DNA from 2 places in the Streptomyces sp. NPDC031474 genome. Region 2 is predicted to be linked to the other one. Evidence: predicted binding sites of a transcription regulator. Region 2 holds the regulator's gene; the other holds the start of a gene.
The links. The regulator HrcA, encoded in region 2, represses chaperone genes, less so after heat shock. The targets are predictions, from matches to a motif close to TTNGCACTCNGNNNNNCNGAGTGCNAA.
Positions count from the first base shown of each region.

Region 1: groES (co-chaperone GroES) is a predicted target of HrcA. The motif match lies at 6,319-6,345, and genes of this name have one in related genera.

Region 1 covers NZ_JBVIJX010000043.1:12,753-28,535, forward strand. The annotation lists gene ACZ5SK_RS46180 (RNA polymerase sigma factor) at 1-747, shown strand, start outside; gene ACZ5SK_RS46185 (cell wall-binding repeat-containing protein) at 950-3,031, shown strand; gene ACZ5SK_RS46190 (class I SAM-dependent methyltransferase) at 3,109-4,278, opposite strand; gene ACZ5SK_RS46195 (polysaccharide deacetylase family protein) at 4,369-5,439, shown strand; gene ACZ5SK_RS46200 (polysaccharide deacetylase family protein) at 5,436-6,245, shown strand; gene groES (co-chaperone GroES) at 6,492-6,800, shown strand; gene groL (chaperonin GroEL) at 6,911-8,536, shown strand; gene ACZ5SK_RS46215 (ester cyclase) at 8,650-9,357, opposite strand; gene ACZ5SK_RS46220 (SDR family NAD(P)-dependent oxidoreductase) at 9,462-10,235, opposite strand; gene ACZ5SK_RS46225 (MOSC domain-containing protein) at 10,332-11,000, opposite strand; gene ACZ5SK_RS46230 (LysR family transcriptional regulator) at 11,082-12,044, shown strand; gene ACZ5SK_RS46235 (WhiB family transcriptional regulator) at 12,109-12,438, opposite strand; gene ACZ5SK_RS46240 (response regulator transcription factor) at 12,818-13,429, shown strand; gene ACZ5SK_RS46245 (sigma-70 family RNA polymerase sigma factor) at 13,897-14,484, shown strand; gene guaB (IMP dehydrogenase) at 14,664-15,783, shown strand, end outside.
Region 2 covers NZ_JBVIJX010000020.1:45,349-61,131, reverse strand. The annotation lists gene ACZ5SK_RS36300 (16S rRNA (uracil(1498)-N(3))-methyltransferase) at 7-762, opposite strand; gene ACZ5SK_RS36295 (nitronate monooxygenase) at 759-1,898, opposite strand; gene dnaJ (molecular chaperone DnaJ) at 2,030-3,166, opposite strand; gene hrcA (heat-inducible transcriptional repressor HrcA) at 3,167-4,183, opposite strand; gene ACZ5SK_RS36280 (MBL fold metallo-hydrolase) at 4,348-5,064, shown strand; gene ACZ5SK_RS36275 (DUF3097 domain-containing protein) at 5,098-5,937, shown strand; gene hemW (radical SAM family heme chaperone HemW) at 6,039-7,271, opposite strand; gene ACZ5SK_RS36265 (ATP-binding SpoIIE family protein phosphatase) at 7,434-9,482, opposite strand; gene ACZ5SK_RS36260 (AMP-dependent synthetase/ligase) at 9,684-11,561, opposite strand; gene lepA (translation elongation factor 4) at 11,767-13,635, opposite strand; gene rpsT (30S ribosomal protein S20) at 13,832-14,098, shown strand; gene ACZ5SK_RS36245 (nuclear transport factor 2 family protein) at 14,297-14,695, opposite strand; gene holA (DNA polymerase III subunit delta) at 14,763-15,749, opposite strand.

The DNA.
Region 1 (15,783 bases), on a different contig from region 2:
GTCGCCTTCGAGGTGCCGTACGGCCCCGACCGGGAGGCCCGGCTCGGCTCGGTCCTCGACGTCATCTACCTGATCTTCAACGAGGGTTACGCGGCCACCGCCGGCGACGACTGGCTGCGCCCGGCGCTGTGCGAGGACGCGCTGCGGCTGGCCCGGCAGCTGGCGGCGCTGATGCCGAAGGAGCCCGAGGTGCACGGCCTGGCGTCGCTGCTGGAGTTCCAGGCCGCCCGCACGGCCGCCCGCACCGCCCCCGACGGCGCCCCGGTCCTCCTCAGGGACCAGAACCGCCGCCGCTGGAACCGCAGGCTCATCGCCCGGGGCATCGCCGCCCTCGACCGCGCCGGCGCCACAGCCACGGGTGCCCCCGGCCCCTACGCCCTCCAGGCCGCCGTCGCCGCCTGCCACGCGCACGCCCCCACCTACGAGGACACCGACTGGTCGGCCATCGCCACCCTCTACGGCCTGCTGGCCGCCCGCGCGCCCTCCCCGGTCGTCGAACTCAACCGCGCGGTCGCCGTGTCGATGACGGACGGCCCGGGACCCGCGCTGGAGATCGTCGACGGCCTCGCCGCCGAGCCGACCCTGCGCGACTACCACCTGCTCCCCAGCGTCCGCGGCGACCTGCTGCTGCGTCTGGGCCGTACGACGGAGGCGAGCGCGGAGTTCGAACGCGCGGCGGAGCTGACGGCCAACGCCCGGGAACGGGACCTGCTGAAGGCACGGGCGGAGGCATGCCGGCTGACCTGAAACCCGCGCACCATCGAACAGTTGTGGCTCGTTATTCCGTTCCCTCTGGGTCTGGTGCGCACTAGGCTGATCCAGCCGCTGTGAAACGGCTGTGTGGTCGACGGGGGATATGGCGACGGGGGAACGACGCCGACCCGGCCCGCGCGCGCGGCTCCATCGACATGTGCATCGACATTTTTGTGATCCCTGGGGGGACGACAACTTGAGACTTTTCACGCGCCGCCGTACCGCGGCGCTCGCCACCGCGGTGGTGCTCGCCGCCGCGGGCACCCTGGCCACCGCATCCGGCGCCCTCGCCGACGACGCCGGACCCTGGCCCGGCACCGAGGGCCGCATCCTCAGCGACGGCGGTGGCGTGATCGACGCCGCCACCGGCACGACCGGCCGGATCCCCACCGTGGGGAGCTACGCGACCTGGGCGCCGGACGGCAGCCGGGTGCTCAGCGTGTCCGGCCAGATCTACAGCGTCCTGGCCAACGGCACCAAGAGGTTCGCCCTGCCGTGGGCGCAGGGCATGCGCTCCAGTGCCCCGTACGAGGACCTTACGTTCTGGAACGGCGGACGTTTCGTGGTCTTCGCGAGCGGCGGCCAGCTCGCCTACGGCCCGTCCGACGCCGCCTGGGCGCCCGGCCCGCTGATGCCGGCGAACCTGGAGCCGGCCACCGTCTGCGACTCCGAGCCGAGCGTGAGCGTCGACGGGCTGGTCGCGTTCGAGCGCCGTGCCGGCAGCTGCGACGCCGACGCCGCCGGCGTGTACGTCTACAACGCCACTGCCAAGACGGTGAAGCTCGCCATCGCCGACGCCGAGCAGCCCGCCTGGTCCCCGGACGGCACCAAGCTGGCGTTCGTCCGCAAGGACGCCGACGGCAACCCGCAGATCTTCACGGCGAACGCCGACGGCACCGACGTCAAGCAGCGCACCAGCGGCCCGCGCCGGTTCGCCAACCCGTCCTGGTCGCCCACCGGCAAGCGGATCGTCTTCGACGCCCACACCTCGCCCAACAGCGACGACGTGCACACGACCGAGTACGTCGACCTGGCCACCGGCGAACTCACCAAGGTCGGGGACACCGCCACGGGCGACAACCCCAGCTGGCAGCCGCTGCGCAAGAACACCACCGGCCGGGTCTGGGGCGGCAACGCCTACCTCACCGCCACCGCCGCCTCCCGGTGGACCTGGAACACCGTCGGCCACAGCGAGCCCGGCCTGATGGACGCCAAGTCCGCGGTGCTGGTCAACCAGGACAGCCCGGCGTACGCCGTCACCGCGCCCGCCCTGGCCGGCCGGAAGGAGGGCCCGGTGCTGATGACGCAGAAGACCGGGCTGTCCTCGACGACGAAGAACGAGCTGAAGCGGACCCTGAAGCCGGGCAAGCCCGTCTACCTGGTCGGCAGCACGGCCGTCCTCGACAACACGGTCTTCGCCCAGGTGAAGGCGCTCGGCTACACGCCGGTGCGGCTGACGGGCACGGACCCCTACTCGACCTCGGTCATGGTGGCCAAGACCATCAGCTCCGCCCCGAAGTACGTCTTCCTGGCCGGTGGCACCGAGTACCGTGCGGCCGTGTCTGCGGCGGCCGCGGCCGGCTCCGACGGCGCGGCCAGCGCGGGCGGGGTCGTCCTCACCAACGGCAACAAGCTGCCCGCGTCGACGCAGGCGTACCTCAACAGCCTGAACCCGGACAAGACCATGATCATCCCGGTCGGTTCGGCGGCGCAGTACGCGCTGACCCACTCGAGCTTCTCGCGGTGGCCGTCGACGTACTCGTACTACCCGATCTCGGGCACCACGGACCCGTCCCTCTCGGTGGCCATCGCCATGTTCTGGTGGACCGCGCCGAGCCAGGCCGGCCTGGCCTACTCGGGCTCCTGGCGCGACGGCGTGTCGGCCGCCTCGGCGATGAACGTCTTCGGGCCGGTTCTGTGGACCACCAGCGCGGCGGCTCCCTCGGCCGAGCTGACCAACTACTTCCAGCGTGAGTCCGCCGCCGTCAACTTCGCGGTGGCCTTCGGCGTGAACGGCTCGATCTCGCCGGCCGCGCTGAACACCGTGGGCTCCACGATCAGCGCGGGCAGCTCCTACTTCGTGTACCACCCGTTCTTCAACGGCGACGTCCCGGCGGGCGCGCAGGCGGGCATGCCGACGAGCTCCTTCGCCGCACCCGTCAACGGCAGCGACACCGGCGACGGCCAGGCCGCCGCCGGCGCCACGGCCAAGCGACCCGCCCCGGCCGGCTCGCACGAGACGAACCTGGCGCCGCTCAAGACGCTCCAGCGCCAGTGATCGCGGGCAACACCGGGTAACGGCACGAAACGGCACAAATCAGCAGTAAACAGCAGCAAACAGCAGGAAACAGCAGGTCAGGCGGGGGCGCCGACGAGCATCGTCGGCGCCCCCGCCACCCGCGTCAGGAACACGGTCACGGAGTTGCGCCCCTGCGGCCTGGGCAGCGCCTTCTTGCGCAGCTCCTCCGGCTCGACCGCCGACCCCCGCTTCTTCACGGTGAGGATCCCGACCTCACGCTCCCGCAGCAGCGCCTTCAACTTCTTGACGTTGAAAGGCAGTTGGTCGGTGATCTCGTAGGCGGAGGCGTACGGGGTGGCGTGCAGAGCGTCGGCGGTGACGTAGGCGATGGTCTCGTCGATCAGCCCGCCGTCGAGGTCCCGGGCCACGTCGGCGACCAGATGCGCCCGGATGACGGCGCCGTCGGGCTCGTACAGATACCGCCCGACCGGCCGGACCGCCGGGTCGGGCAGACCGCCGCCGAGCAGCGTCCGCGGTCCGGGCAGCAGGGTCGCCCGAACGGCCCCCGGCTCGCCGGTCCCGAACCACAGCACGGCCTCCTTCACATCCCCGCCGTCCGAGATCCACTCGGCCTCGGCGTCCTCGGGGATCGCCTCGTGGGGGATGCCGGGCGCGATCTTCAGCGCGGCGCGCGGCGCCTTGCGGGCGGCCTCGACGGCCCAGGACAACGGCGGCGAATAGGCCTCCGGATCGAAAATCCGGCCACGACCGCCGCGCCGCGCAGGGTCGACGAACACGGCGTCGTAGCCGCTCGTGTCGACGTCCGTGACGTCCGCCTCCCGCACCTCGATGAGCTCGGCGAGCCCCAGCGCGTCGGCGTTCGCCCGCGCCACCGCCGCGGTCAGGGGATCCCGGTCCACCGCGAGCACCCGGATCCCGGCACGGGCGAGCGCGATGGCGTCGCCGCCGTTGCCGCAGCACAGGTCCGCGAGGGAGCGGACGCCCAGCGCCCGGAAGCACTCCGCCCGATACGTCGCCACACTCGCCCGTGTCGACTGCTCCACGCCGTTCGGCGTGAAGAACATGCGCTCGGCGTCCTCGGCCCCGAACTTCGCCGCCGCCCGCTGCCGCAGCCGGGCCTGGCCCAGGGCCGCGGACACCAGGTCCGCGGGGTGCTCACGGCGCAGCCGGGTGGCGACGGCGAGCTCGTCGGCGGGGGCGGTGCCGCGCACGGCGTCGAGGAGGGCGCGGCCCTCGGGGGTGAGGAGGGGGGCGAGGTCGTTCACCGGGTCATTGTGGGCCAGTCGGTGGATGGTGCGCCTCCGGCGGCGGTGTCGGGCGGGGTTCCGGAGCGGTGACTGCGAGGATCCGGCGCCATGGGATCTGTCGTACAAAATGATGACAAGAGTGGCCGTTATGGGGCTGGTTGTCGCCGCACCGGAGCCGGTGAGACGGGGCGCATTGGGCACATGAGGCGCACACGGCTCACGAGGTGGACGAGGCGCAGGAGGCGCACGAGGCTTCGCCTCACGGGCCTCCGGAGCGCGGCCGCCGTCCTCACCCTGGCCGCCGTCGCGACGGGCTGCGCGGGAGGCGGCGCGGGGACCGGTGGGGCGGGCAAGGGGATCCGCCCCGCGCCGGGCCAGCAGCCGGACCGGGCGGCGCCCCCCGCGGCCCCGCCGGCCCGCGCCCTGCACGCGTACGCCTCCCGGCTCCGCGCCGCCCAGCAGGCCCGGGTCGCCGCGGCGAAGCGCTGGGGCCTGAAGAAGGTCCCGCTGACGCCTCCCGCGCCGCCCGCGCACAAGCCGGAGATCACGGCCCGCGAGGGCTTCGAGGTGGACGACCAGGAGCAGCTCGGCCTCCCCCCGGTCTTCACCACGATCCCGACCAGCGACAGGGTCGTCTTCCTCACCATCGACGACGGCTCCGAGAAGGACCCGGCGTTCCTGCGCATGATGACCGACCTGAAGATCCCGTACACCGCCTTCCTCAGCGACTACCTGATCAAGGACGACTACGGCTACTTCAAGAAGATGCAGGCCACCGGGGTCGTACTGAACAACCACACGCTCCACCACCCGTATCTGCCGGGGCTGTCGTACCGGCAGCAGAAGCACGAGATCTGCGGCATGCAGGACGTGATGGAGCGGCACTACGGCAAACGCCCCACCGTGTTCCGCCCGCCCTACGGCAACTACAACCAGGACACCCTGCGCGCCGCCAAGTCGTGCGGCATCAGATACGCCCCCATCTGGGACGAGGAGGTCTTCGTCGACCACTGGGAGTACCGCGAGTGGGATCAGGACATCCACCCCGGCGACATCGTCCTGAGCCATTTCCGCGGTCGCGGCGACTGGAAGGGCACGATGCCCGACATGATCCGCCGGTTCCTCGACAAGGTCACGGAGAAGGGGTACGCGGTGGCACGGCTGGAGGACTACCTGTGAGCCTCCGGTCCCTTACCGGAGGCGTCCTGGCACTCGCCCTGCTCACCGGCTGCGCCCAGTCCGTCGACCCGATCGAACGGCTGGGCAGGAAGGCCGCCGCCGGAGTCCGCCCACCCGGCCCGGCCGCCCAGGACCCGTACCGCCGCTGGGGTCTGACGTCTCCTCTGACCCCCGCCCCGTCCCACCCGGCCGGCCGCCCCCTCGCAGGCAGCCCCGGCGTCGGCCTCCCGCCGGTCGTCGACCAGGTCCCGACCACCGACAAGGTCGTCTTCCTCACCTACGACGACGGCGCCGAACGCGACCCCCGCTTCGTCGACATGGTCCGCGAACTGCGCCTCCCGGTCAGCATGTTCCTGACGGACAGTGTGGTCGGCCCCGGCTACGGCCACTTCGCCCGCCTCCGCTCCGTCGGGGCGACCATCCAGAACCACACCCTGGACCACCCGGCCCTGCGCGGCCTGCCCTACGCCGGCCAGCGCGCCGAGATCTGCGGCCAGCAGGACAAGCTCCGCGCCCGCTTCGGCCTGCGCCCCCGACTCTTCCGCCCGCCCTACGGCGCCTACGACACCACCACCCGCCGCGCCGCCGCCGACTGCGGCATCACGGCGATCGTCCTCTGGCGCGTCTCCATGGGCCCCGCCGACCTCGCCTACGCCCACGGCTCCCCCCGCCTGCGCCCCGGCGACATCATCGCCGTGGACCCCGACGAGGCGACGGGCCCGAGCATGAGACAACGCACGGCGCGGCTGCTGCGCCGGGTGCAGGAGGAGGGCCTGACGGTGGGGCGTTTGGAGGACTACGTGTGAGAGTTCCTCGCGGCGCCGACCGGGTCCCCCTCCGCCGAAGCGGGGGTCCGGGGACGACAGCCCCCAAACGCGATTGGCACTCGGCTTGACCGAGTGCTAATCGCAGTCATAGTCTCAGCTCTGGCACTCACCACTGGAGAGTGCCAACACAGCGACGGGCAGGTCCGGCACCCGCGACGACGGATCCACCTGGTCGCCACCTCAGACAGTTAACCCCGTGAGATCTCCGAAGGGGGAGGTCGGATCGTGACGACCACCAGCTCCAAGGTTGCCATCAAGCCGCTCGAGGACCGCATCGTGGTCCAGCCGCTCGACGCTGAGCAGACCACCGCCTCTGGCCTGGTCATCCCGGACACCGCGAAGGAGAAGCCCCAGGAGGGCGCCGTCCTCGCCGTGGGTCCGGGCCGCTTCGAGAACGGCGAGCGCCTGCCGCTCGACGTCAAGGTTGGCGACGTCGTCCTGTACAGCAAGTACGGCGGCACCGAGGTGAAGTACAACGGCGAGGAGTACCTCGTCCTCTCGGCTCGCGACGTGCTCGCGATCATCGAGAAGTAATTCACCCAGTTTTGCAGTGAACTGCGCCCCTGGCCCCCGCGACTTTGTGAAGCCGGGTGCTGGGGGCGCAGTTCGTTCCCCACGTTTTCCGAGAGGGCTGAACCGCTCCCATGGCGAAGATCCTGAAGTTCGACGAGGACGCCCGTCGCGCCCTCGAGCGCGGCGTCAACAAGCTTGCCGACACGGTGAAGGTGACGATCGGCCCCAAGGGCCGCAACGTCGTCATCGACAAGAAGTTCGGCGCCCCCACCATCACCAACGACGGTGTCACGATCGCCCGTGAGGTCGAGCTCGACGACCCGTACGAGAACCTCGGCGCGCAGCTGGTGAAGGAGGTGGCGACCAAGACCAACGACATCGCGGGCGACGGCACCACCACCGCCACCGTCCTGGCCCAGGCGCTCGTCCGCGAGGGCCTGAAGAACGTCGCCGCCGGCGCCTCCCCGGCCGCCCTGAAGAAGGGCATCGACGCCGCCGTCAAGGCGATCTCCGAGGACCTGCTGGCCACCGCCCGGCCGATCGACGAGAAGTCCGACATCGCCGCCGTCGCCGCCCTGTCCGCCCAGGACACGCAGGTCGGCGAGCTCATCGCCGAGGCGATGGACAAGGTCGGCAAGGACGGCGTCATCACCGTCGAGGAGTCCAACACCTTCGGTCTGGAGCTGGACTTCACCGAGGGCATGGCCTTCGACAAGGGCTACCTGTCGCCGTACTTCGTGACGGACCAGGAGCGCATGGAGGCCGTCCTCGAGGACCCCTACATCCTCATCAACCAGGGCAAGATCTCCTCCATCGCCGACCTGCTGCCGCTCCTGGAGAAGGTCATCCAGACCAACTCCTCCAAGCCGCTGCTGATCATCGCCGAGGACCTGGAGGGCGAGGCGCTCTCCACCCTCGTCGTCAACAAGATCCGCGGCACGTTCAACGCGGTCGCCGTGAAGGCCCCCGGCTTCGGCGACCGTCGCAAGGCGATGCTCCAGGACATGGCCGTCCTCACCGGCGCCACCGTCATCTCCGAGGAGGTCGGCCTCAAGCTCGACCAGGTCGGCATCGACGTGCTCGGCTCCGCCCGCCGCGTCACCGTCACCAAGGACGACACCACCCTCGTCGACGGCGCCGGCAACTCCGAGGACGTCGTGGGCCGCATCGCCCAGATCAAGGCCGAGATCGAGAACACCGACTCCGACTGGGACCGCGAGAAGCTCCAGGAGCGCCTCGCGAAGCTGGCCGGCGGCGTGTGCGTGATCAAGGTCGGCGCCGCCACCGAGGTGGAGCTGAAGGAGAAGAAGCACCGCCTGGAGGACGCCATCTCCGCGACCCGCGCCGCGGTCGAGGAGGGCATCGTCTCCGGTGGCGGTTCCGCGCTCGTCCACGCCGCCAAGGTGCTGGAGGGCGGCCTCGGCAAGACCGGCGACGAGGCGACCGGTGTCGCCGTCGTCCGCCGCGCCGTCGTCGAGCCGCTGCGCTGGATCGCCGAGAACGCCGGCCTGGAGGGCTACGTCATCACCTCCAAGGTCGCCGAGCTCGACAAGGGCCAGGGCTTCAACGCCGCCACCGGCGAGTACGGCGACCTGGTCAAGGCCGGCGTCATCGACCCGGTCAAGGTCACCCGCTCCGCCCTGGAGAACGCCGCCTCCATCGCCTCCCTCCTGCTGACGACCGAGACCCTGGTCGTCGAGAAGAAGGAAGAGGAAGAGCCGGCCGCCGCGGGCCACAGCCACGGCCACTCCCACTGAGGCAAGCAGCACCGAGCAGCACGAAGAAGCCCCCGTTCCGGTCACGGAACGGGGGCTTCCCCCTTCGCGGGCGGTCTCTTCGCGGGCTCATCCCGCGGCTTACGGCTCGGCCTTCACGTCTCCAGCGCGTCCAGCGCCCCCAGCTGCCCCATCAGCCCGAGCCGGTCGTACTGCCACCAGCCCTCGACGAGCTTTCCGTCCTCCCGGCACCGGAAGACGGTCGTGCCGGTCATCGTGACCTGCTTCCCCGTCGCCGGAAGCCCCATGAAGTCGCCCTTGTGGGTCCCGCGCCAGGTCCACCGGTTGCACACCCGGTCACCCTGCCCGATCTGGTCTTCGACGGAGAAGGCGAAGTCGAAGCCGCGCCGCCACATCTCGACCTCCCGCCGCATCGCGTCCATGCCCATGGTGTCCTGCTCGTTGGCGGGATCGTGGTCGTGGTACTCCTCGGCGATCAGCCCGTCGAGCGGCGGCAGTTCACCCCGCGCGGCCACGGCCTCGAAGAACCGCCGCGCGGTCTCCGCATACAACTGCTCGTCCCGCACGACCTCGAGATCCGTGAACGTCGGCATCTCGTCGCACAGGGCCACCAGCTCCTGGAACACCTTGCCGGTCTCCGGAAGATTCGAGTTCCGCATCGCCTCCTCGTACGACGGGAACTCCACGATCTCGATGAAGTGCGACGCGTCGGAACGGTCCTTGCCGACCACCGCGTGCGTCGCGGTTCGCTTCCCCTTGGTCTGTTCGACCCATGTGTCCATCAGCCGGTCCATCTCGTCGAACCGGCTGGTCCTGCAGTCGATGAGCTGTACGAACGTCATGGCGCAGCCTCCGGCCCCCCTGGGTCCGGTCCCCGTCACGCCCATCCTCCCACCGGAGCGCCGACGCCACCTGCCCACCCCGGGGCGGTCCTCGCCGAGCCCGGTCACCGAGGCCCGTACTTGCGTCCCGTCTTCGAGCTGATCCCGCCCAGCAGCGACCGGGGCGCCACCTTCACCAGCCCCATCAGCGCCTTGTAGCGCGGGTCGGGGATCGACAGCGACTTCCCGCGCGCCAGATCGTCCAGCGCCGCCGCGACCAGCTTGTCCGCGTCCAGCCACATCCAGCCCGGGATGTTGTCCGTGCCCATCCCGGCCCGCTCATGGAACTCCGTGCGCACGAACCCCGGGCACAGCGCCATCAGCCGCACCCCGCTGCCCGCGAGATCCTTCGCCGCCCCCTGCGTGAACTGCACGACCCACGCCTTGGACGCCCCGTACGTCCCGCGCGGCACGAACGCCGCCACCGAGGCCACATTGACCACGCCCCCGCGGCCGCGCTCCCGCATCGTCGTCGCGGCCGCGGACGTCAGCCGCAGCACCGCCTCGCAGTGCACCTTGAGCATCTTCAGCTCGTCGGCCATGGACACGTCGAGATAGCGGCCCTTGTTGCCGAAGCCCGCGTTGTTGATCAGCAGGTCGACGGGGTTCTTGCGGTCGCCGAGCCGGGCGGCCACCGTCTCGATGCCCTCGTCCGTCGCCAGGTCGGCCGTCAGCACCTCCGCCTCGATGCCGTGCCGGTCGTGCAACTCGGTCGCCTGCTCGCGCAGCCGCTTGGTGTCCCGTGCCACGAGGACGAGATCATGCCCGTCCGCCGAGAGTCTGCGCGCGAACGCGGCGCCGATGCCCGCGGTCGAACCCGTAATGAGAGCCGTTGTCATGGCAGAAGCGTAATGACCCGGAGTGCCTCCGTCCGTTCTCTGCACGCGGCCTCCCGAACGTGAAGGCCCGGTGAGCGCCCGGCCCGTGACCTGGTCTCAGCCCCCCTGCTCCGCCGTGTACTTCCGGGCCGCGGCCAGCGACTCCGGATGCAGCGCCTCGCCCGCCGCGAGCAGCCGGGGCAGCAGCTCCCGGTGCGTGGTGACGGCCCGGAACTGCAGCGCCACCGTCACGTCGTGGTCCGGCCGGTGCACGATCTCCACCGGGTCCCCGGCACGGATCTCACCCGGCGTGATCACCCGCAGGTACGCCCCCGGCGCGCCGCGCTCCGTGAACCGCTTCACCCACCGCTGCTCGCCCAGGTGCCCCTGAAAGGTCATACAGGGGATGCGCCCGCAGGTGATCTCCAGTACGACACCGGATCCGATGCGCCAGCGCTCCCCGATCAGCGCACCGGACACGTCGAGGCCCGCCGTCGTGAGGTTCTCGCCGAACGCCCCGTCGGCCAGGGGGCGGCCCAGCGCACGTTCCCACTCGTCGAGGTCCTCGCGCGCCATCGCGTACACGGCCTGGTCGTCGCCGCCGTGGTGTTGTCTCTTGCACACCGCGTCCCCGGCCAGTCCGCTCCCGCCGATGCCCTTGGGTCCGGGCGCGGACACCCGCACCGGCCCCTCCACCGGCCGTTTGTCGATCCCGGTCACGCCCTCCGGGTTGTCCGTGTACGGCACAGCCTTCGCACGGCCCAGGTTGACTGACAGAAGTCTCATGCCGCCACGCTAAGCGACCGGATGTCAAAGCGTCGACCGATTATTCGCCGCCTTGTCCAAGGTTCGCTTATGCTCGACGTCATGATCGAGGCCCGTCATCTCCGTGTCCTGCGCGCCGTGGCCGCCACCGGCTCGTTCTCGGCGGCCGGGCGCGAGCTGGGCTGCACCCAGCCGGCCGTCAGCCAGCAGATGAAGGCCCTGGAGGCGTCCGTCGGCACGCCCCTGCTGGTCCGCAGCGGCCGCGAGATGCGCCTGACCCAGGCGGGCGAGGCCCTCGTCCGGCATGCGGTCGGCATCCTCTCCGGGCTGACCGCCGCCGAGGAGGAGGTCGCGGCCATCGCGGGCCTGCGGGCCGGCCGGGTCCGCCTGGTCTCCTTCCCCAGCGGCAGCTCCACCCTCGTCCCGACCGCCCTCGCCGCCCTGCGCGCGGCCCACCCCGGCACCCGCGTCTCCCTGGAGGAGGCCGAGCCCCCGAGGTCGGTCGAACTGCTGCGCGAGGGCGACTGCGACATCGCCCTCGCCTTCCGCTACGAACGCGCCCCGGGCAACGGCGGCGGCGCCGGTGAGGCAGGGAAAGCCGGGAAAGCCGCGCAAGCCGGCGAAGGCGAGTGGGACGACCTGGTCGTTCGGCCCCTGCTGACGGACCGGCTGGTCGCTCTCGTCCCCGAAGGCCACCGCCTCGCGCGCACCGGCTCCCGGGGGTCCGTCGCCATCGGCGACCTCGCGGCCGAGCCGTGGATCGCGGGCTGCCCGCGCTGCCGGGGTCAGCTCGTCCAGGTGTGCGAGAACGCGGGCTTCACGCCCCGTATCGACTTCGCGACCGACGACTACCCGGCGGTGGTCGGCCTGGTGGGCGCCGGCCTCGGCGTCGCCGTCCTGCCCCAGCTCGCGATCGACTCCGTACGGCCCCGGGGCGCCCGCGCGGTGACGCTGGAACCGCCGGTGCGGCGGGAGATCGTCGCGCTCACCCTGCCCGACCTGGCCCAGGTGCCGGCGGTGACGGCCACGCTGGAGCAGCTGGGACGGGCCGCGGCGCGCCAGTAGGGCGTGGCCCCAGCACGAAGCGGAGGGCACGCGCGTGTGCCCTCCGCTCTGAAGAAACGTTCCTTCATGTGTTCGACGAGGCGTCTCTCGCACCGGAGGACGCCGATACCAGGCGGTTGCGCGCCCGCCCCATGAGCTCCTCGCGCTCGTCCTCGGTCAACCCGCCCCACACGCCGTACGGCTCGCGTACCGCCAGCGCGTGCGCCGCGCACTGCGCACGGACCGGGCACCTCATGCAGACCTCCTTGGCCGAGTTCTCTCGAGCGCTCCGAGCCGCCCCGCGCTCACCCTCCGGATGGAAGAAGAGCGAACTGTCCACCCCGCGGCAGGCAGCCAGCAGCTGCCAGTCCCACAGGTCAGCGTTCGGTCCGGGAAGGCGGGAGAAATCTGCCATTGCGTGACCCCTTGTAGCCGTTCTGAGCGGATACGGTGCCCACGACCGTACAACTACGATCTAAGGAGATGAAAATATGACTCATTGCGAATCTAGCCTCAGACACCAGCAAAAGGGAAGAAATCGGGCTGAATGGGGCATGGGTTGTGATGAAAGCTTGAGGGTCCGTGTGGCTGTCTCCTCTGTGTCCGCGCCCTCACGTAGAGTGCCGAAGAATGCACGCAGCCCCGTAACTCTTTCGAGTGACCGTCGTTGAGAGTGCGGTGGCGGTTGAAAACACAAACGCTCGGGCAGGCGTCCGAGACGGTCGACCGCACAGGTGACGATTCGTACCAGCCTGGAGGCACAAGGTGACGCGCATCAGCTGCGGAGGGCGGCCATGACTTCCGTCCTCGTCTGCGACGACTCCCCGCTTGCCCGAGAGGCGCTCCGCCGCGCGGTCGCGACCGTGCCCGGCGTCGAGCGCGTGACGACGGCGGCCAACGGCGAGGAAGTCCTCCGCCGCTGGGGTGCCGACCGCTCGGACCTGATTCTGATGGACGTACGCATGCCCGGACTGGGCGGCGTCGAGACCGTACGGCGGTTGCTGTCCGCCGACCCCGGCGCACGCATCATCATGCTGACCGTCGCCGAGGACCTCGACGGCGTCGCCCTCGCGGTCGCCGCCGGCGCCCGCGGCTACCTGCACAAGGACGCCTCGCGTGCGGAACTGCGCGCGACCGTCACCCAGGCCCTCGCCGACCCGACGTGGCGGCTCGCCCCGCGCCGGCTGCGCTCGGCCGAGATGGGCGCGGCGCCCACGCTCACCGCGCGTGAGATCCAGGTCCTCGAAGGCATGAGCCACGGCCGCTCCAACGCGGAGATCGGTCGCGAGCTGTTCCTCTCCGAGGACACCGTCAAGACGCACGCCCGGCGGCTGTTCAAGAAACTCGGCGCTTCGGACCGTGCGCACGCCGTGGCGCTCGGCTTCCGCTGGGGACTGGTCCGTTAGCGGCTGTCCGGCTGCCCGGCCCCGTGGCCCGGACCGGTCCGCAAGGGGACAGGTCCTGGGCCGTCCGGCCGATCGGACCGGTTCGGATCGCGACCGCATCGCATGCGGATCACATCCGGATCGCCTCCGGAGCGCATGCGATCGGGCCGGTTCAGGGTGACATCGGTCATTCAGTGAGGGGAGCGGGCTCATGGGCGAACCTCCCTGCTCAGAAGCGGTCCGGAGGCCGGGTGACACCCCCTCCCACCGCAGGGCGGGCGGGAGCGGCACCCCGTCCCGCCGGGTGCCCGCTGCTCGTTTCGCGGCGGATGCCGCATCCTTGAGGTGTGGAGTTCCTCGGGGACGAGTCGGTCGAGCGGAAGGGGAGGGCGCAGGGGATGAGTTCCGGTGCACCTGCTCATAACGCTTCGGTGCACAACGACGGGCACGGTGCCACGGCCGGTCCGGCCGCAGTGCACCATGGACCGATGCGCGATGACGAGGCGGTCACTGCCGTGGGGACGATCGGATCGCTCGTCCATCGCGCCGTGGACGGCGACGAGCAGGCCACCCACGACCTGCTGGCCCACGTCCACCCGCTGGCCCTGCGTTACTGCCGCACCCGGCTGTCCCGGCTGCCCGGCGACGCACGGCACTTCGTGGAGGACCTCGCCCAGGAGGTCTGCGTGGCCGTCCTCCTCGCCCTGCCCCGCTACCGGGACACCGGCAGGCCCTTCGAAGCCTTCGTCTTCGCCATCGCCGCGCACAAGGTCGCCGACCTCCAGCGCGCCGCGATGCGTCACCCGGGCTCGACGGCGGTCCCGTCCGACGAGATGCCCGAACGCCCGGACGACTCGCTCGGCCCCGAGGAACGCGCCCTCCTCAGCAGCGATGCCGAATGGGCCAAGAAACTGCTGGCCAACCTGCCCGAGAACCAGCGGGAACTGCTCCTGCTGCGCATCGCGGTGGGCCTCACCGCGGAGGAGACCGGCCAGATGTTGGGAATGTCACCCGGCGCGGTCCGCGTGGCCCAGCACCGGGCGCTGAGCAGGCTGCGGGCGCTCGCCGAGCAGTAGCCGTCCCGGTAACGGATCCCGCCACAGACCCCGGTAACAGTGCCTTCGGTGAACAGGCGGCCCACTGTTTCCGTACGAACATACGAAGCCCGGAGTCACACTCGACCGTGGAATTCGGGAGGTGCGCTTCCCGTTAGCATGGACATCCGCACCGATCAAGGCCATTTGGGGAAGGTGTCATGACTGCCAACGTCGACGGAGTGCCCGGAAAATTCGCGACCCTCGGGCTCACCTACGACGACGTGCTGCTGCTGCCGGGCGCATCCGAGGTGCTCCCCAACGCGGTCGACACCTCGTCCCGCATCTCCCGGAACGTCCGTGTCAACATCCCGCTGCTGTCGGCGGCGATGGACAAGGTCACCGAGTCCCGCATGGCGATCGCGATGGCCCGCCAGGGCGGCGTCGGCGTGCTGCACCGCAACCTCTCCATCGAGGACCAGGTCAACCAGGTCGACCTGGTGAAGCGCTCCGAGTCCGGCATGGTCACCGATCCGATCACCGTGCACCCGGACGCCACGCTCGCCGAGGCCGACGCCCTGTGCGCGAAGTTCCGCATCAGCGGCGTCCCGGTCACCGACGGCGGCAAGAAGCTCCTGGGCATCGTCACCAACCGCGACATGGCCTTCGAGTCCGACCGCACCCGTCAGGTGCGCGAGGTCATGACGCCGATGCCGCTGGTCACCGGCCACGTCGGCATCTCCGGCACGGACGCCATGGAGCTGCTGCGCCGCCACAAGATCGAGAAGCTTCCCCTGGTCGACGAGGCGGGCGTCCTCAAGGGCCTCATCACCGTCAAGGACTTCGTCAAGGCCGAGCAGTACCCCCGGGCGGCGAAGGACGGCGAGGGCCGTCTCCTCGTCGGCGCCGCCGTCGGCGCCAGCCCCGAGGCGCTGGAGCGCGCCCAGGCCCTCGCCGAGGCCGGTGTGGACTTCCTGGTCGTCGACACCTCGCACGGCCACAACAGCAACGCCCTCAGCTGGATGTCGAAGATCAAGTCGAGCGTCCGCGTCGACGTGATCGGCGGCAACGTCGCCACCCGTGACGGCGCCCAGGCCCTGATCGACGCCGGCGTCGACGGCATCAAGGTCGGCGTCGGGCCCGGCTCGATCTGCACCACCCGCGTGGTCGCCGGCATCGGCGTCCCGCAGGTCACCGCCATCTACGAGGCCTCCCTCGCCGCCCGCCCGGCCGGGATCCCGCTGATCGGCGACGGCGGTCTGCAGTACTCCGGCGACATCGGCAAGGCGCTCGCCGCCGGCGCCGACACGGTGATGCTGGGCTCGCTGCTCGCGGGCTGCG
Region 2 (15,783 bases):
CGGCGTTCAGGACCAGCGGCCGGTGCGGCCCAGCAGCAGGGCGGTCGCGGCCGTCCCGGCGGTCGACGTACGCAACACGGTACGACCGAGCCGGTACGTCTTCGCACCCGCCTCCTCGAACACGGCCAACTCCTCTGGCGAGACACCGCCTTCGGGGCCGACGACCAGCACGATCTCACCGGAGGACGGGAGTTCGGCGGTCGCGAGCGGCTCGCTGCCGTAGTCGCGGTCCTCGTGCAGGACGGCGGCGAAGTCGGCCGCGGCCAGAAGTGCCGCCACCTGCCTGGTCGTCGCCGCCTCGGCGACCTCGGGGAAGCGGATCCGGCGGGACTGCTTGCCGGCCTCGCGGGCGGTGGCCCGCCACTTGGCGAGCGCCTTCGCTCCGCGCTCTGACTTCCACTGCGTGATGCAGCGCGAGGCCGCCCACGGCACGATCGCGTCGACGCCGGTCTCGGTCATCGTCTCGACGGCCAGCTCACCGCGGTCGCCCTTGGGGAGGGCCTGCACGACGGTGATGCGGGGCTGCTCCTGCGGCTCCTCGTAGACGGTCGACCCCATGACGACAAGGCGGTCCTTGCCCTCGACGGTCTTGACGACGCCGTCCAGATACCGGCCACGCCCGTCGGTGAGAATGACGTCCTCGCCGGGTCGCAGGCGCTTCACCGAGACGGCGTGCCGTCCCTCGGGGCCGTCCAGGACGACCTCGCCACCGCTGAAGTCCGGGATGACCAGGGGATCGAGGACGAACATCGGCGCGGTCACCGGCCGTCGCCTCCCGCCCGTCCCGCCCCGAACTCCGACAACGCTGTCCGCGCCTCGGCGAGTTCGGCCGCCAGTACCTCCACCAGCCGCCCGGCGGGCAGCTCCCGGGCCAGCCGGTGGCCCTGTCCCGCCCACAGCGCCATGCCCTGCGCGTCGCCCGCCTTGGCGGCCGCCTTGCGCAGCGGCGCGGTGAGGTGGTGGACCTCCGGGTAGGCGGCGGGCGCATACGGGCCGTGTTCGCGCAGGAAGCGGTTGACCAGGCCGCGGGCCGGGCGGCCGGAGAAGGCACGGGTCAGCTCGGTGCGCACGAAGAGCGGGTTGGTCAGCGCCTGCTTGTGCACGGCGTGCGCGCCGGACTCGGCGGTGGCGAGGAACGCGGTGCCCAGCTGGGCGGCGCTCGCGCCGGCCGCGAGGACCGCGGCGATCTGGCTGCCCCGCATGAGGCCGCCGGCGGCGACGATCGGCAGCCTCACGGACTCGCGGACCTGGGCGATCAGGGAGAGCAGCCCGATGCCGGTGCCGTCGTTCTCCGGGATGTCCCGGTGGGTGCCCTGGTGGCCGCCGGCCTCCACGCCCTGCACGATCACCGCGTCCGCGCCGGCCCGCTCCACCGCGAGGGCCTCCTCGACGGTCGTCGCCGTGACGAGGGTGAAGGTTCCCGCGCGCCGCAGGGACTGAAGCACCTCGGGGCCGGGCACGCCGAAGTGGAACGACACCACCGGCACCGGGTTGTCCAGCAGCACGGCCAGCTTGGCGTCGTAGCCGTCGTCACGGCCGCTGTCGGGGTCGCCGAGCTCCGCCTCGTACCAGGCGGCCTCGCCGGCCAGCTGGTGGGCGTAGACCTCGACGGCGCCGGCAGCAGGGAGCGCGGCCTTGGCCGCTCCGGTGGAGCCGGTGCTCGCACCGGGGTACTCGGGCTGCGGCATGAAGAGGTTCACGCCGAAGGGGCGGGCGGTGAGGCTCCGCAGCTGCTTGATCTCCTGGTACACGCCGTCGGCCGTCTTGTACCCGGCGGCCAGGAATCCGAGCCCGCCGGCCTCGGCCACGGCGGCGGCGAGTTTCGGGACGGAGACGCCGCCCGCCATGGGGGCCTGCACGATCGGGTGCGGGAAAAGATCGGTCAGTGCGGAGGACATGACGGCATGTTGTCACGTCCTTTGAACAAGTCCGAATCCGGCCGCCGGTTGGCATAGTCCGCCGGCGGACATGCCGGAAGGGCACCCGTGGAGGGTGCCCTTCCGGGCGGCTCAGCGTGCGCGGGAGTGCCTCAGCGCCCGTTGAACGCGTCCTTCAGCCGTGAGAACAGACCCTGCTGACCGGGCTGGAACTGCCCGGTGGGCCGCTCCTCGCCGCGCAGCTTGGCCAGCTCACGCAGCAGCCGCTCCTGCTCGGGATCCAGCTTCGTCGGCGTCTGCACCTCGACGTGGACGATCAGATCGCCGCGCCCGCCGCCCCGCAGATGTGTGACGCCCCGGCCGTGCAGCGGGATCGACTGCCCGGACTGGGTGCCGGGCCGGATGTCGACCTCCTCCAGCCCGTCCAGCGTCTCCAGCGGCACCTTCGTGCCGAGGGAGGCCGCCGTCATCGGGAGGGTGACCGTGCAGTGCAGGTCGTCGCCGCGCCGCTGGAACATGTTGTGCGGCAGCTCGTGGATCTCGACGTACAGGTCGCCGGCGGGACCGCCGCCGGGGCCGACCTCGCCCTCGCCCGCGAGCTGGATCCGGGTGCCGTTGTCGACACCGGCCGGGATCTTGACCGTCAGCGTGCGACGGGACCGCACACGGCCGTCGCCCGCGCACTCCGGGCAGGGAGTGGGGACCACGGTGCCGAAGCCCTGGCACTGCGGGCAGGGCCGGGACGTCATGACCTGGCCCAGGAAGGACCGCGTCACCTGCGACACCTCACCGCGACCGCGGCACATGTCACACGTCTGGGCGGTGGTCCCCGGCGCCGCGCCCTCACCGCTGCAGGTGGCGCAGACGATCGCCGTGTCGACCTGGATGTCCTTCGTCGTGCCGAAGGCAGCCTCTTCCAGGTCCACCTCCAGCCGGATCATCGCGTCCTGACCGCGCCGCGTCCGCGACCTCGGGCCCCGCTGGGACGCCGTGCCGAAGAACGCGTCCATGATGTCGGAGAAGTTCCCGAAGCCACCGGCGCCGAAGCCCCCCGCGCCACCGCCGCCCGACTGGGACAGCGGGTCGCCGCCGAGGTCGTAGACCTGCTTCTTCTGCGGGTCCGACAACACCTCGTAGGCGGCGTTGATCTCCTTGAACCGCTCCTGGGTCTTCGGATCCGGGTTGACGTCCGGGTGCAGCTCGCGCGCGAGCCGCCGGAAGGCCTTCTTGATCTCTTCCTGCGACGCATCGCGGCGCACGCCGAGGACGGCGTAGTAGTCCGTGGCCACTTACGACTCCGCCAGGATCTGTCCGACGTACCGTGCCACCGCTCGTACCGCTCCCATCGTTCCCGGGTAATCCATGCGGGTCGGTCCGACCACGCCGAGTTTGGCGACTGCCTCGCCGCCCGAACCGTAGCCGACCGACACCACCGAAGTGGAGTTGAGTCCCTCGTAGGCGTTCTCGTGACCGATGCGTACGGTCATGCCCGAATCACCGGCCTCGCCAAGGAGTTTGAGGAGCACGACCTGCTCCTCCAAGGCCTCCAGGACAGGCCGGATGGTGAGGGGAAAGTCATGCCCGAAGCGGGTGAGATTGGCGGTGCCGCCGATCATCAGCCGCTCCTCGTTCTCCTCGACGAGCGTCTCCAGGAGGGTGGAGAGCACCGTCGTGACCGTACCGCGGTCCTCGGCCTCGAAGGCGTCCGGCAGGTCCTCCACCAGACGCGGCACGTCGGAGAACCGGCGGCCCGCGACCTTGCTGTTGAGCCGCGCGCGTAGATCCGCCAGCGAGGTCTCCCCGAAGGGCGCCGGGCAGTCCACCAGCCGCTGCTCGACCCGCCCGGTGTCCGTGATCAGCACGAGCATCAGACGCGCGGGCGCGAGCGAGAGAAGCTCCACGTGCCGCACGGTCGAACGGGTCAGGGACGGGTACTGCACGACGGCGACCTGCCGGGTGAGCTGCGCCAGCAGCCGCACGGTCCGCGCCACGACGTCGTCGAGATCGACGGCGCCGTCGAGGAAGTTCTGGATGGCCCGCCGCTCCGGACCGGTCATCGGCTTGACACCGGCCAGCTTGTCGACGAACAGCCGGTAGCCCTTGTCCGTGGGGATGCGCCCCGCACTGGTGTGCGGCTGGGCGATGTACCCCTCGTCCTCCAGGGCGGCCATGTCGTTGCGGACCGTCGCCGGGGACACGCCGAGGCTGTGCCGCTCGGTGAGCGCCTTCGACCCCACGGGCTCCTCGGTGCCGACATAGTCCTGGACGATGGCGCGCAGCACCTGGAGCCTGCGTTCACTCAGCATTGCGCGCACACCTCCAGCAGTCGTCGTCCCCCAGTGTCCACTGGGCGCCTCGCCTGGCACTCTTCACATCCGAGTGCCAGCGTTCCCCGGCCCAGTGTACGGCTGTGGGGTACACCGAGGGCAAGGTCGGCCCCGGTGCAGCGTCGTAGGGCTAGCGTCGCGGTATGACGGTGACTTGGGAAGAGCTCGGGTGGGAGCGGGTCGCGGCCGGGGTCGGGCGGTGCCGGCTGCCGGGCTGGGACTGCACGGCGGGGCTGGTCGTGGGGGCGAGCGCGACGCTGATGATCGACGCGGGGTCGACTCTCGCGGAGGGGGTGCGGCTGCGGGCGCAGGCCGAGGAGCTCACCGGCCGACATGTGACCCATCTCGCGCTCACCCACCCCCACTTCGACCATGTCTTCGGCGCGGCGGCGTTCGCGGGCGCGGAGGTCTTCGGGGCGGTGGGCGTGGACACCGTGCCGGGTGAGGAGCTGCGGGCGGACGCGGTACGCAACGGTTTGGACGAGTCGGCGGCCGCGGAGGCCTCGGACGCGCTCGTCCGGCCCCGGCACCTCGTCTCCGGCGAGCGGACGCTCGACCTGGGCGGTGGCCGGCAGGTGCTGCTGGCGAACGTCGGCCCCGGCCACACCGCGCACGACCTGGCGGTCCTCGTCCCCGGCGAACCCGAGGTCGTCTTCTGCGGCGACCTGGTCGAGGAGTCCGGCGAGCCGCAGGCCGGGCCGGACGCCGTCCCCTCCCGCTGGCCCGACGCCCTCGACCGGCTGCTGCGGCTGGGCGGCGAGGACGCGCTGTACGTGCCCGGTCACGGGGCGGTGGTGGACGCGGCGTTCGTGAGGGCGCAGCGGGACGCGCTGGCGGCGCGTTTCGGCGTGTCGCCGTAAACCCGTCTCCGGGCTTCTCCTATCGTCATCCGAATGCGCCAGTACTCCGCCGACCTGACTCCTCCCTGGAAGAAGCCGAAGCCCGTCCCCGAGGTCCCGGCGGAGCCCGGCCTGGTGGTGGAGGAGCCCGGCACCGGGTTCTGCGGCGCGGTGATCCGCTGCGAGGCGGGCACGGTCACTCTGGAGGACCGCTTCGGCAAGCACCGGGTGTTCCCGCTGGAGCCGCGCGGCTTCCTGCTGGAGGGCCGGGTGGTGACCCTCGTGAGACCGCCGTCCGCCGGGCCCGTGCGTCCCACCCGTACCGCCTCCGGTTCGGTCGCGGTGCCGGGCGCACGCGCGCGGGTCGCCCGCGCCGGGCGCATCTACGTCGAGGGCCGGCACGACGCCGAGCTCGTCGAGAAGGTGTGGGGCGACGACCTGCGCGTCGAGGGCGTGGTCGTGGAGTACCTGGAGGGCGTGGACGACCTGCCGTCGATCGTCGCCGAGTTCGCCCCCGGCCCGGACGCCAGGCTGGGCGTCCTCGTGGACCACCTCGTGCCCGGCACGAAGGAGTGGCGCATCGCCCGGTCGGTCACGAGCGAACACGCCCTGGTCGTCGGCCACCCGTACATCGACATCTGGGAGGCGGTGAAACCGGCCACGCTGGGGATCCCGGGGTGGCCGCGCGTCCCGCACGGCCAGGACTGGAAGACCGGCGTGTGCCGGGCCCTGGGCTGGCCGTCGGACAACACCGGGGCGGTGTGGCAGGCGATCCTGAAACGGGTGGACTCGTACAAGGACCTGGAGCCGGAGCTCCTTGGCCGGGTCGAGGAACTGATCGACTTCGTGACGGCCGCCGGCCCGTCTGGGGGTCCCCCCTCTGGGGGAGCTTGAGGACGAGGCCGTCCAGGCCGAAAAGCGGGGGTCCGGGGGCGGCGGTAGCCTCCGGGGGGACGGACGGGACGGGAAGGGAAGGGACGGCGGGGGCGAAACCCTCAGTCCACCAGGTCCCGCACCACCGCGTCCGCCAGCAACCGGCCCCGCAGGGTCAGCGCCGCCCGCCCCTCGTCGTACGGCCCCTGCTGCAGCAGTCCGTCCGTGAGCGCCCGGCCCGCGGCCGCGAGCCCCGCCTCCCGCAGCAGTGCCAGCGGAACCCCCTCCCGCAGCCGCAGCTCCAGCAGGATCCGCTCCACGCGCCGGTCCTCGACGGACAGGAGCTCACGTCCGGCGCCCGGCGAGCGACCGCCCGCGAGAGCAGCCGCGTACGCGCCCGGATGCTTCACGTTCCACCAGCGCACCCCGCCGACGTGCGAGTGCGCCCCCGGCCCCGCGCCCCACCAGTCGGCGCCCCGCCAGTACAGCTCGTTGTGCAGACAGCGGCCCTCCTCGGAGGTGGCCCAGTTGGAGACCTCGTACCAGTCGTAGCCCGCGGCCGACATCACCTCGTCCGCGATCAGATAGCGGTCGGCGTGCACGTCGTCGTCGGTCATCGGGACCTCGCCGCGGCGGATCCGGCGGGCGAGCTGCGTGCCCTCCTCGACGATCAGCGCGTACGCCGAGACGTGGTCGGGGCCCGCGCCCAGCGCCGCGTCCAGCGAGGCCCGCCAGTCGTCGTCCGACTCGCCCGGGGTGCCGTAGATCAGGTCCAGGTTGACATGGTCGAAGCCCGCGGCCCGCGCCTCCGCCACGCACGCCTCGGGCCGGCCGGGGGTGTGCGTGCGATCGAGAACCTTCAGCACATGCTGCCTCGCGCTCTGCATGCCGAAGGAGATCCGGTTGAAACCGCCCTCGCGGAGAATGGCGAGATATGCGGGGTCGACGGACTCCGGGTTCGCCTCCGTCGTCACCTCCGCGTCCGCCGCGAGACCGAACTCGTCCCGGATCGCGCCCAGCATCCGTACGAGGTCGGACGCGGCCAGCAGCGTCGGTGTGCCGCCGCCCACGAAGACCGTGCGGACCTCGCGCGGGTCGTCGCCGAGGACCTTGCGGGCGAGGCGGACCTCGTCGATCAGGGTGTCGGCGTAGTTGTCGCGGGAGGCGAGGACACCGCCGGTGCCGCGCAGCTCGGTGGCGGTGTAGGTGTTGAAGTCGCAGTACCCGCAGCGGGTCGCGCAGTAAGGGACGTGCAGATAGAACCCGAGGGGGCGGTCGGCGGCGCCGGCGAGCGCGTGCGCCGGAAGCGCGCCGTCGCCGGGGACCGGTTCGCCATCGGGAAGTGCGGAAGGCATACGCCCATTGTCCCGCACCCCCACACGGCCCCCGGACGCCTCCGCCCCCCGTCACCCGCCCCGTCACCCCACCCCGCCCCGCGTACCCGCTCTACCCCGTGGCCCCGACTGTCCTGCCTGCCCCGACTGTCCTGCCTGCCCCGCCTGCCCCGACTGCCCCGCCTACTCGGCCTGGAGGACCAGTAGGGCCAGGTCGTCCTCCGGGGGTAGGTCCCCGAACTCGTGCACCAGTTGTCGGATGCGTTCCGCGATCAGCTCGGCGTCCAGGCCGGCGCAGCCCGCGAGCGCGACGGCCAGTCCGTCCTCGTCGTCGAACTGGCGGGAGCCCGAGCGCCGCTCCGTCACCCCGTCGGTGACGCACAGCAGGCTGTCCCCGGTCCGCAGCTCCAGGCTGTCGCTGGTGTACGTGACGTCCTCGATGACCCCGAGCAGCGTCTGCGGGTGCGCGGCCGTGGCGACCGAGCCGTCCGGGCCCAGCAGCAGCGGCAGCGGGTGTCCGGCGGAGGCGAGGGTGCAGCGGACGCCGCCCTCGAAGGGGGCCAGTTCGCCGTAGAGGAGGGAGAGGAAGCGGGTCTGCGGGCCGTCGCCCGGTCCGGCGGGGCCGACGAAGGCGCGGGCGGCGGCGTCGGCGGCCTCCGTCGCGTCGTCGAGGAGGAGCTGGTTGAGGCGGTCCAGGACGTCGGCGACGCCGTACCCCTCGCGGGCCAGCAGCCGCAGCCAGGGCCGGGCCAGGCCGATGACGACGGCCGCCTCCGGGCCCTTGCCCTGTACGTCGCCGATCGCGAAGCACCAACGGCCGTCGCCCGCCGGGAACAGGTCGTAGAAGTCGCCGCTCGGGCCGCCCTGTTCACGCGGCTCGTAGACGAGGGCACTGCGCACCCCGGGGATCTCCGCGACCGCGCCGGGCAGCAGCCCCCGCTGAAGTACGGCGCTGATGGTGACCTGGCGGGCGTACTGGCGGGCCGCGCCGATGGCGAGCGCCACCCGCCGGCCCAGGTCCTCGACGAGCCCGGTGACCTCGTCGGGGAAGACGAGCAGCCCGGCCCGCCCGATGACCAGGGTGCCCAGCGGACGGCCGCCCGCGATCAGCCGATACGCGAGGGCCGCGCCCGGCCCGCCGAGCGCCGCGCCGGGCCAGGGAAACAGTTCGGGCCCGGAGCGCGGCCCGCCGTCCGGCGGACACGGCGGACACGGCGGGTCCTTCTCCAGGGCCCGGCGCAGGTCCTCGATGAGGTTCTCGCTGCCGTGCCAGACGCGGGCCAGCCGCGGCCCCGGCCCGCCGGTCCACTCGCCGCGCCCGCTGACCTCGTCCTCCAGCCACACCGCGCACCAGTCGGCGAGCCGCGGCACGAGCAACTGTCCGGTCAGCGCGGCCACCAGGTCCTCGTCGAGCTGTCCGGCGAGCAGGTCGGAGGCCTCGGCGAGGAAGGACAGCGCGCCACGGTTGAGCCACTCCCGGTCCCGGCGGCCGACCGGCTGCCCCGGCTCGGGCGCGAGGGGTTCGAGCAGCCCCGGGGCAGGGCCGAGGAAGCCGTCCGAGCGCTCGCCACAGCGGTCCGAGTGGTCCGGATGGTCCATGTGGTTCGTGTGATCCGAGTGGTTCCTGTGGTGCTCGTGGTTCCTGTGGTGGTCGTGGTCGTGATCGTGCTCGTGGTCGAAGGGGTCGTCGCCGAGGGCTTCGAGGTCGATGTCGTAGGGCGCGGCGCTCGGCAGGAGGCGGGCCCAGACCGTCTTCGTCCCCCTGCGGTACGTCACCCCCCAGGCATCGGCGAGCCCGGCGACTATGCGCAGCCCGCGGCCGTATTCCGGCGTCTCGTACGGCGGTTCGGGGGCGCCGTCGTCGCGTGGGGCGCGGGAGGGGTGGTGGTCACAGACCTCGACGACGAGCGCGAGCCGGCCGCCGGGGTGCCCGGGCTCCTCCTCCAGCCGGCACCCCAGCTCGACGTCGGTTCCGGCGTGCACGACGGCGTTGGTGACGAGTTCGCTGACGACGAGCGTGGCGTCCTGCGCGAGACGCTCGTCGAGTTCCTCGCCGCCCGGCAGGCCGAGGCCGGCCCACTCCGTCAGCGCGGCGCGGACCAGGTCGCGGGCGGCGCCGGGCGCGAGGGGACTGCCTGTCAGGTTCGCGCGGGTGTGCGGAAGCCCACCCGGACGCGCGGGCGCGCCGCCGGCCCGGGAGGCTGTCTCCCGTTGCGTCGGAATGGCCCCCATGCGCAGCTCCCCGGACGGTTCGGATGCCCACAGGGTGACAGACCGATCTCGGCCATGAGCGCTGGGTTACCGAACTCGGCCGTCCTGGGCGAGAACCGTGCTACGCGTGTGTACACATGTGTACGCGCGTGCTCGAAGAGGGGCGGTTGAGGGGCGGAATCCGAGCATGCGCGCTCCGCCCCCCGATACCGCGCGCCCGCGCTACGCCTCGCGCGCTCCGGCGTACATGTCGTCGATGAGGTGCTTGTACTCCCGCTCCACGACGGGCCGCTTCAGCTTCAGGCTCGGCGTGATCTCGCCGTGCTCGACGTCGAGGTCCCGGGGCAGCAGCCGGAACTTCTTGATGGTCTGCCAGCGCTGGAGGCCCTCGTTGAGCTGCTTGACGTAGCCGTCGATGAGCTCGACCGTCGCGGGCGCGGCGACGACGTCCGCGTACGACTTTCCGGCCAGCCCGTTCTCCTTCGCCCAGTCGAGGATCGACGGCTCGTCCAGCGCGATGAGCGCGGTGCAGAAGTTCCGGTCGGCGCCGTGCACGAGGATGTTGGAGACGTACGGGCACACCGCCTTGAACTGTCCCTCGACCTCCGCGGGCGCGATGTACTTGCCGCCGGACGTTTTGATGAGGTCCTTCTTGCGGTCGGTGATGCGCAGGTAGCCGTCGGGCGAGAGCTCGCCGATGTCGCCGGTGTGGAACCAGCCGTCGGCCTCCAGGACCTCCACGGTCTTCTCGGGCAGCCCGTGGTAGCCCTCCATGATGCCGGGGCCGCGCAGCAGGATCTCGCCGTCGTCGGCGATGCGCACCTCGGTGCCGGGCAGCGGCTTGCCGACCGTGCCGGTGCGGTAGGCCTCGCCCGGGTTGACGAAGGAGGCGGCGGAGGACTCCGTCAGGCCGTAGCCCTCCAGGATGTGGATGCCGGCGCCCGAGAAGAAGTAGCCGATCTCCGGGGAGAGGGCCGCCGAGCCGGAGACGCACGCGCGCAGCTTTCCGCCGAAGGCCTCGCGGATCTTGGCGTAGACGAGCGCGTCGGCGACCTTGTGCTTGGCGCCCAGCCCGAAGGGGACGGAGGCCGTGCCGGTGCGCCGGAAGTTGTCCTGCGCCTCCTTGGCGTACTCCCGGGCGACCTCGGCGGCCCACTGGAAGATCTTGTACTTGGCCCCGCCGCCCGCGCGGGCCTTGGCGGCGACCCCGTTGTAGACCTTCTCGAAGATGCGCGGCACGGCGGCCATGTACGTCGGCTGGACGACCGGCAGGTTCTCGATGATCTTGTCGACGCGGCCGTCGACGGCGGTGACGTGACCGACCTCGATCTGGCCGGAGGTGAGGACCTTGCCGAAGACGTGCGCCAGCGGCAGCCACAGGTACTGCACGTCCTCGCCGCTGATCAGCCCGGTCGCGGCGATCGCCTTCGCCATGTACGACCAGTTGTCGTGCGGGAGGCGGACGCCCTTGGGCCGGCCGGTGGTGCCGGAGGTGTAGATGAGGGTGGCGAGCTGGTCGGAGGCGATCGCGGCCACCCGCTCCTTGATCAGCCCGGCCTCCTTCTCCAGCCGGGCCGCGCCGCGCTTCTCCAGCTCGTCGAGGGTGAGGATCCAGTCCTCGGCGGTCTCGACGCCCGCCGGGTCGATCACGACCACATGGGTGAGGGCGGGCAGCTCGGCGCGCTTCTCGACGGCCTTGGCGAGCTGGGCGGCGTCCTCGGCGATCAGGACCCTGCTCTCGGAGTCCGAGAGGATGAACGCCGACTCGTCCGCGTTGGTCTGCGGATAGACGGTGGTCGTGGCGGCCCCGGCGCACATGATGCCGAGGTCGGCGAGGATCCACTCCAGCCGGGTGGAGGAGGCGAGCGCGATGCGCTGCTCCGGCTGTACGCCCAGTTCGATGAGGCCGGCCGCGATCGCGTAGACCCGCTCGGCGGTCTGCGCCCAGCTCAGCGACTTCCAGTCGTCGGGGCCCTCGCCGGACGCGGCCGGCACCGGGTACCGGTACGCCTCCGCGTCGGGCGTGGTCGCCACGCGCTCCAGGAAGAGGCCCGCGACGGACGGCGGACGGTTCTCGATCAGGGTCTGTGTGTCGCTCACGACATCCTCCGGGGCCCGCGGCGATGCGGCTGGCTTGGTTAAACGGCTGGCTTGTTTAACTCGCGAGTAACTATCGGGCAGGGACAGAGTAGAGGCCGACCGGCCCGGGCGTAAGGGGCCACAGAGGGTCACTTTCCCCTGGACACGGACCCGGGGCCCGTCACGCTTTCGCGCGACGGGCCCCGGAAATCGGCGTCCATGGTGGCTATTTCTTGCCCTTGCCCGAGCTCGCGTTGTCGTCGCTGCTCAGGACGGCGATGAAGGCCTCCTGCGGAACCTCCACGGAACCCACCATCTTCATCCGCTTCTTGCCTTCCTTCTGCTTCTCCAGCAGCTTCCGCTTCCGGGAGATGTCACCGCCGTAGCACTTGGCGAGGACGTCCTTGCGGATGGCGCGGATGGTCTCGCGGGCGATGACCCGGGAGCCGATGGCCGCCTGGATGGGCACCTCGAAGGCCTGCCGCGGGATGAGCTCGCGCAGCTTGGCGACGAGCCGCACACCGTAGGCGTACGCGGCGTCCTTGTGGGTGATCGCGGAGAACGCGTCCACCTTGTCGCCGTGCAGCAGGATGTCGACCTTGACCAGGCTGGACGTCTGCTCGCCGGTGGGCTCGTAGTCCAGCGACGCGTAGCCGCGGGTCTTGGACTTCAGCTGGTCGAAGAAGTCGAAGACGATCTCCGCGAGGGGCAGCGTGTAGCGGATCTCGACGCGGTCCTCGGAGAGGTAGTCCATGCCGAGCAGGGTGCCGCGCCGGGTCTGGCACAGCTCCATGATCGAGCCGATGAACTCCGACGGCGCGAGGATCGTGGCGCGCACGACCGGCTCGTACACCTCCGAGATCTTCCCCTCGGGGAACTCGCTCGGGTTGGTGACGACGTGCTCGCTGCCGTCCTCCATGAGGACGCGGTAGACCACGTTCGGCGCGGTGGCGATGAGGTCGAGGCCGAACTCGCGCTCCAGCCGCTCACGGATCACGTCGAGGTGCAGCAGACCCAGGAAGCCGACGCGGAAACCGAAGCCGAGGGCGGCGGAGGTCTCCGGCTCGTAGACCAGCGCGGCATCGTTGAGCTGCAGTTTGTCGAGGGCCTCGCGCAGCTCGGGGTAGTCGGAGCCGTCCAGCGGATACAGACCGGAGAAGACCATCGGCTTCGGGTCCTTGTAGCCGCCGAGGGCCTGAGTCGCGCCCTTCGCCTGGCTGGTGACGGTGTCACCGACCTTCGACTGGCGGACGTCCTTCACACCGGTGATCAGATAGCCCACCTCGCCGACTCCGAGGCCGTCGGCCGAGAGCATCTCGGGCGAGTTGGTGCCGATCTCCAGCAGCTCGTGGGTCGCGCCGGTCGACATCATCCTGATGCGCTCGCGCTTGTTGAGCTGCCCGTCGATGACACGGACGTACGTCACGACACCGCGGTAGGAGTCGTAGACCGAGTCGAAGATCATCGCGCGGGCGGGGGCGTCGGCGACACCGACCGGCGCGGGGATCTCCTTGACGACCTTGTCGAGCAGCGCGTCGACGCCGAGACCCGTCTTGGCGGACACCCGCAGCACGTCGGTCGGGTCGCAGCCGACGAGGTTCGCGAGCTCCTCGGCGAACTTCTCGGGCTGCGCGGCCGGCAGGTCGATCTTGTTCAGCACGGGGATGATCGTGAGGTCGTTCTCCATCGCCAGGTAGAGGTTGGCGAGGGTCTGGGCCTCGATGCCCTGGGCGGCGTCGACGAGGAGGACGGTCCCCTCGCAGGCCGCGAGCGACCGCGAGACCTCGTAGGTGAAGTCGACGTGCCCCGGGGTGTCGATCATGTTGAGGATGTGCGTGTTGCCGGGCTCGTGGGTCGGAGCCCAGGGCAGACGCACCGCCTGGGACTTGATCGTGATGCCGCGCTCGCGCTCGATGTCCATCCGGTCGAGGTACTGAGCGCGCATCTGCCGCTGCTCGACCACGCCGGTCAGCTGGAGCATCCGGTCGGCGAGCGTGGACTTGCCGTGGTCGATGTGCGCGATGATGCAGAAATTGCGGAGCAGAGCCGGGTCGGTACGGCTCGGCTCGGGCACATTCTTAGGGGTCGCGGGCACGCAGGGTCCTGATTCTTGAGATATCCGCAGGGTCAGCGGCTCGGGTCGGATCGATACGTAGGCTCCATGGTCCCACGGGCGGCGACCGGGGACCGGTTTGGGCCACTCACGGGGCCGCTGGTAGTCTGGGCAGCTGTGTCTCTTGCCCTCTCAGCGCGGGGCACATCGGAAACCTGAAATAGAAGAGGCTTACTTCGTGGCGAACATCAAGTCCCAGATCAAGCGGATCAAGACCAACGAGAAGGCTCGGCTGCGCAACAAGGCCGTCAAGTCCTCCCTGAAGACCGCGATCCGCAAGGCCCGTGAGGCTGCTGCCGCGGGTGACGTCGAGAAGGCCACCGAGTACCAGCGCGCTGCCGCGCGTCAGCTCGACAAGGCCGTCTCGAAGGGCGTCATCCACAAGAACCAGGCCGCCAACAAGAAGTCGGCGCTTGCTTCCAAGGTCGAGACCCTCAAGGGCTGAACCCCTTATCTGATCTGATCGCCGGAAGGATCCAGAGCGGGCCCTCTCTCATCCGCTCCCGTCCGGCACCCCCGAGCCTGTACGCGGCCTGCGTTCGCCACGCGGGTACGGGCTCACCAGCTTGATCAGCGTGACCCGAAGGCCCCGGTCCCTCGCCCTTCCCCAGGGTGGAGCCGACCGGGGCCTTCGGCATGCCGGTCACGACCAGAAGTCGTTGGCCCTGTCCATGTCCTCCAGGCACTCGTCGAGGTCGCTGATCTTGTCCCCGACGATCCGGAAGACGATGCCGCCGTTCTCCTCTATGTGCTTGGAGCCCCGGTCCGCGGTGAAGCGGTGCATGGACATGACGTGCCCACGGCCGTCGACGAACAGGTTGAGCAACTCGACCCGGAACGAGCCACCCGTCTCGGAGGAGAGTCGGCCGTAGTAGTCGTTGAGGACCGAGTCGATCCCCTTGTAGTCCCCCGAGAGCGGGTGCGAGCCGGGTACGTGGTGCGTACAGTCTCCGGTCATCAGCCCGCGCAGCGTGTCCATGTCTCCCCGCTGGAAGGCCTCGTAGCCCTCGCGAACGAGCTTGGCGTGCGGGTGTTCAGCCACGGTGATCGCCACCTTTCCGTGTTCGGCGACAGACGGCCGATGCGCCCGATTCTCCTCCCCGCGGTGCCTACCGTCCTCCGGAGCGGGCCGCGCGCGCGATCGCCACAACGGCCTTCTCCAGGGCGTACCCGGGATCATCGCCCCCGCCCTTCACTCCCGCGTCCGCCTCGGCCACCGCCCGCAGCGCGACGGACACCCCGTCCGGCGTCCACCCCCGCATCTGCTGCCGCACCCGGTCGATCTTCCACGGCGGCATGCCCAGCTCCCGCGCGAGGTCGGCCGGCCGGCCGCCGCGCGCGGACGACAGCTTCCCGATCGCCCGCACGCCCTGGGCGAGCGCGCTGGTGATCAACACGGGCGCGACGCCGGTGGCCAGCGACCAGCGCAGCGCCTCCAGCGCCTCCGCCGCACGTCCCTCCACCGCCCGGTCTGCGACGGTGAAACTCGATGCCTCGGCCCGCCCGGTGTAGTACCGCCCGACGATCGCCTCGTCGATGGTCCCCTCAACATCGGCGACCAGCTGGGACACCGCCGAGGCCAGCTCCCGCAGATCGCTGCCGATGGCGTCGACGAGCGCCTGGCAGGCCTCGGGCGTGGCCGACCTCCCGGTCGCCCGGAACTCCTGTCTGACGAAGGCCAGCCGGTCCGCCGGCTTGGTCATCTTCGGGCAGGCCACCTCGCGCGCCCCCGCCTTGCGCGCGGCGTCCAGCAGCCCCTTGCCCTTGACGCCGCCGGCGTGCAGCAGCACCAGCGTGATCTCCTCGGCGGGCGCTCCGAGGTACGCCTTGACGTCCTTGATCGTGTCGGCGGACAGGTCGTGCGCGTTGCGTACGACCACGACCTTGCGCTCCGCGAAGAGCGACGGGCTGGTCAGCTCGGCGAGGGTGCCGGGCTGCAGCTGGTCCGAGGTCAGGTCACGTACGTCCGTGTCGGCGTCGGCGGCCCGGGCGGCGGCCACCACCTCCTGCACGGCACGGTCGAGCAGGAGGTCCTCCTGGCCCACGGCGAGCGTCACCGAGGCGAGAGGGTCGTCATTCGCAGTCTTCCTGGCCATTGCGACAAGCATGGCACGGGCCACTGACAACGCG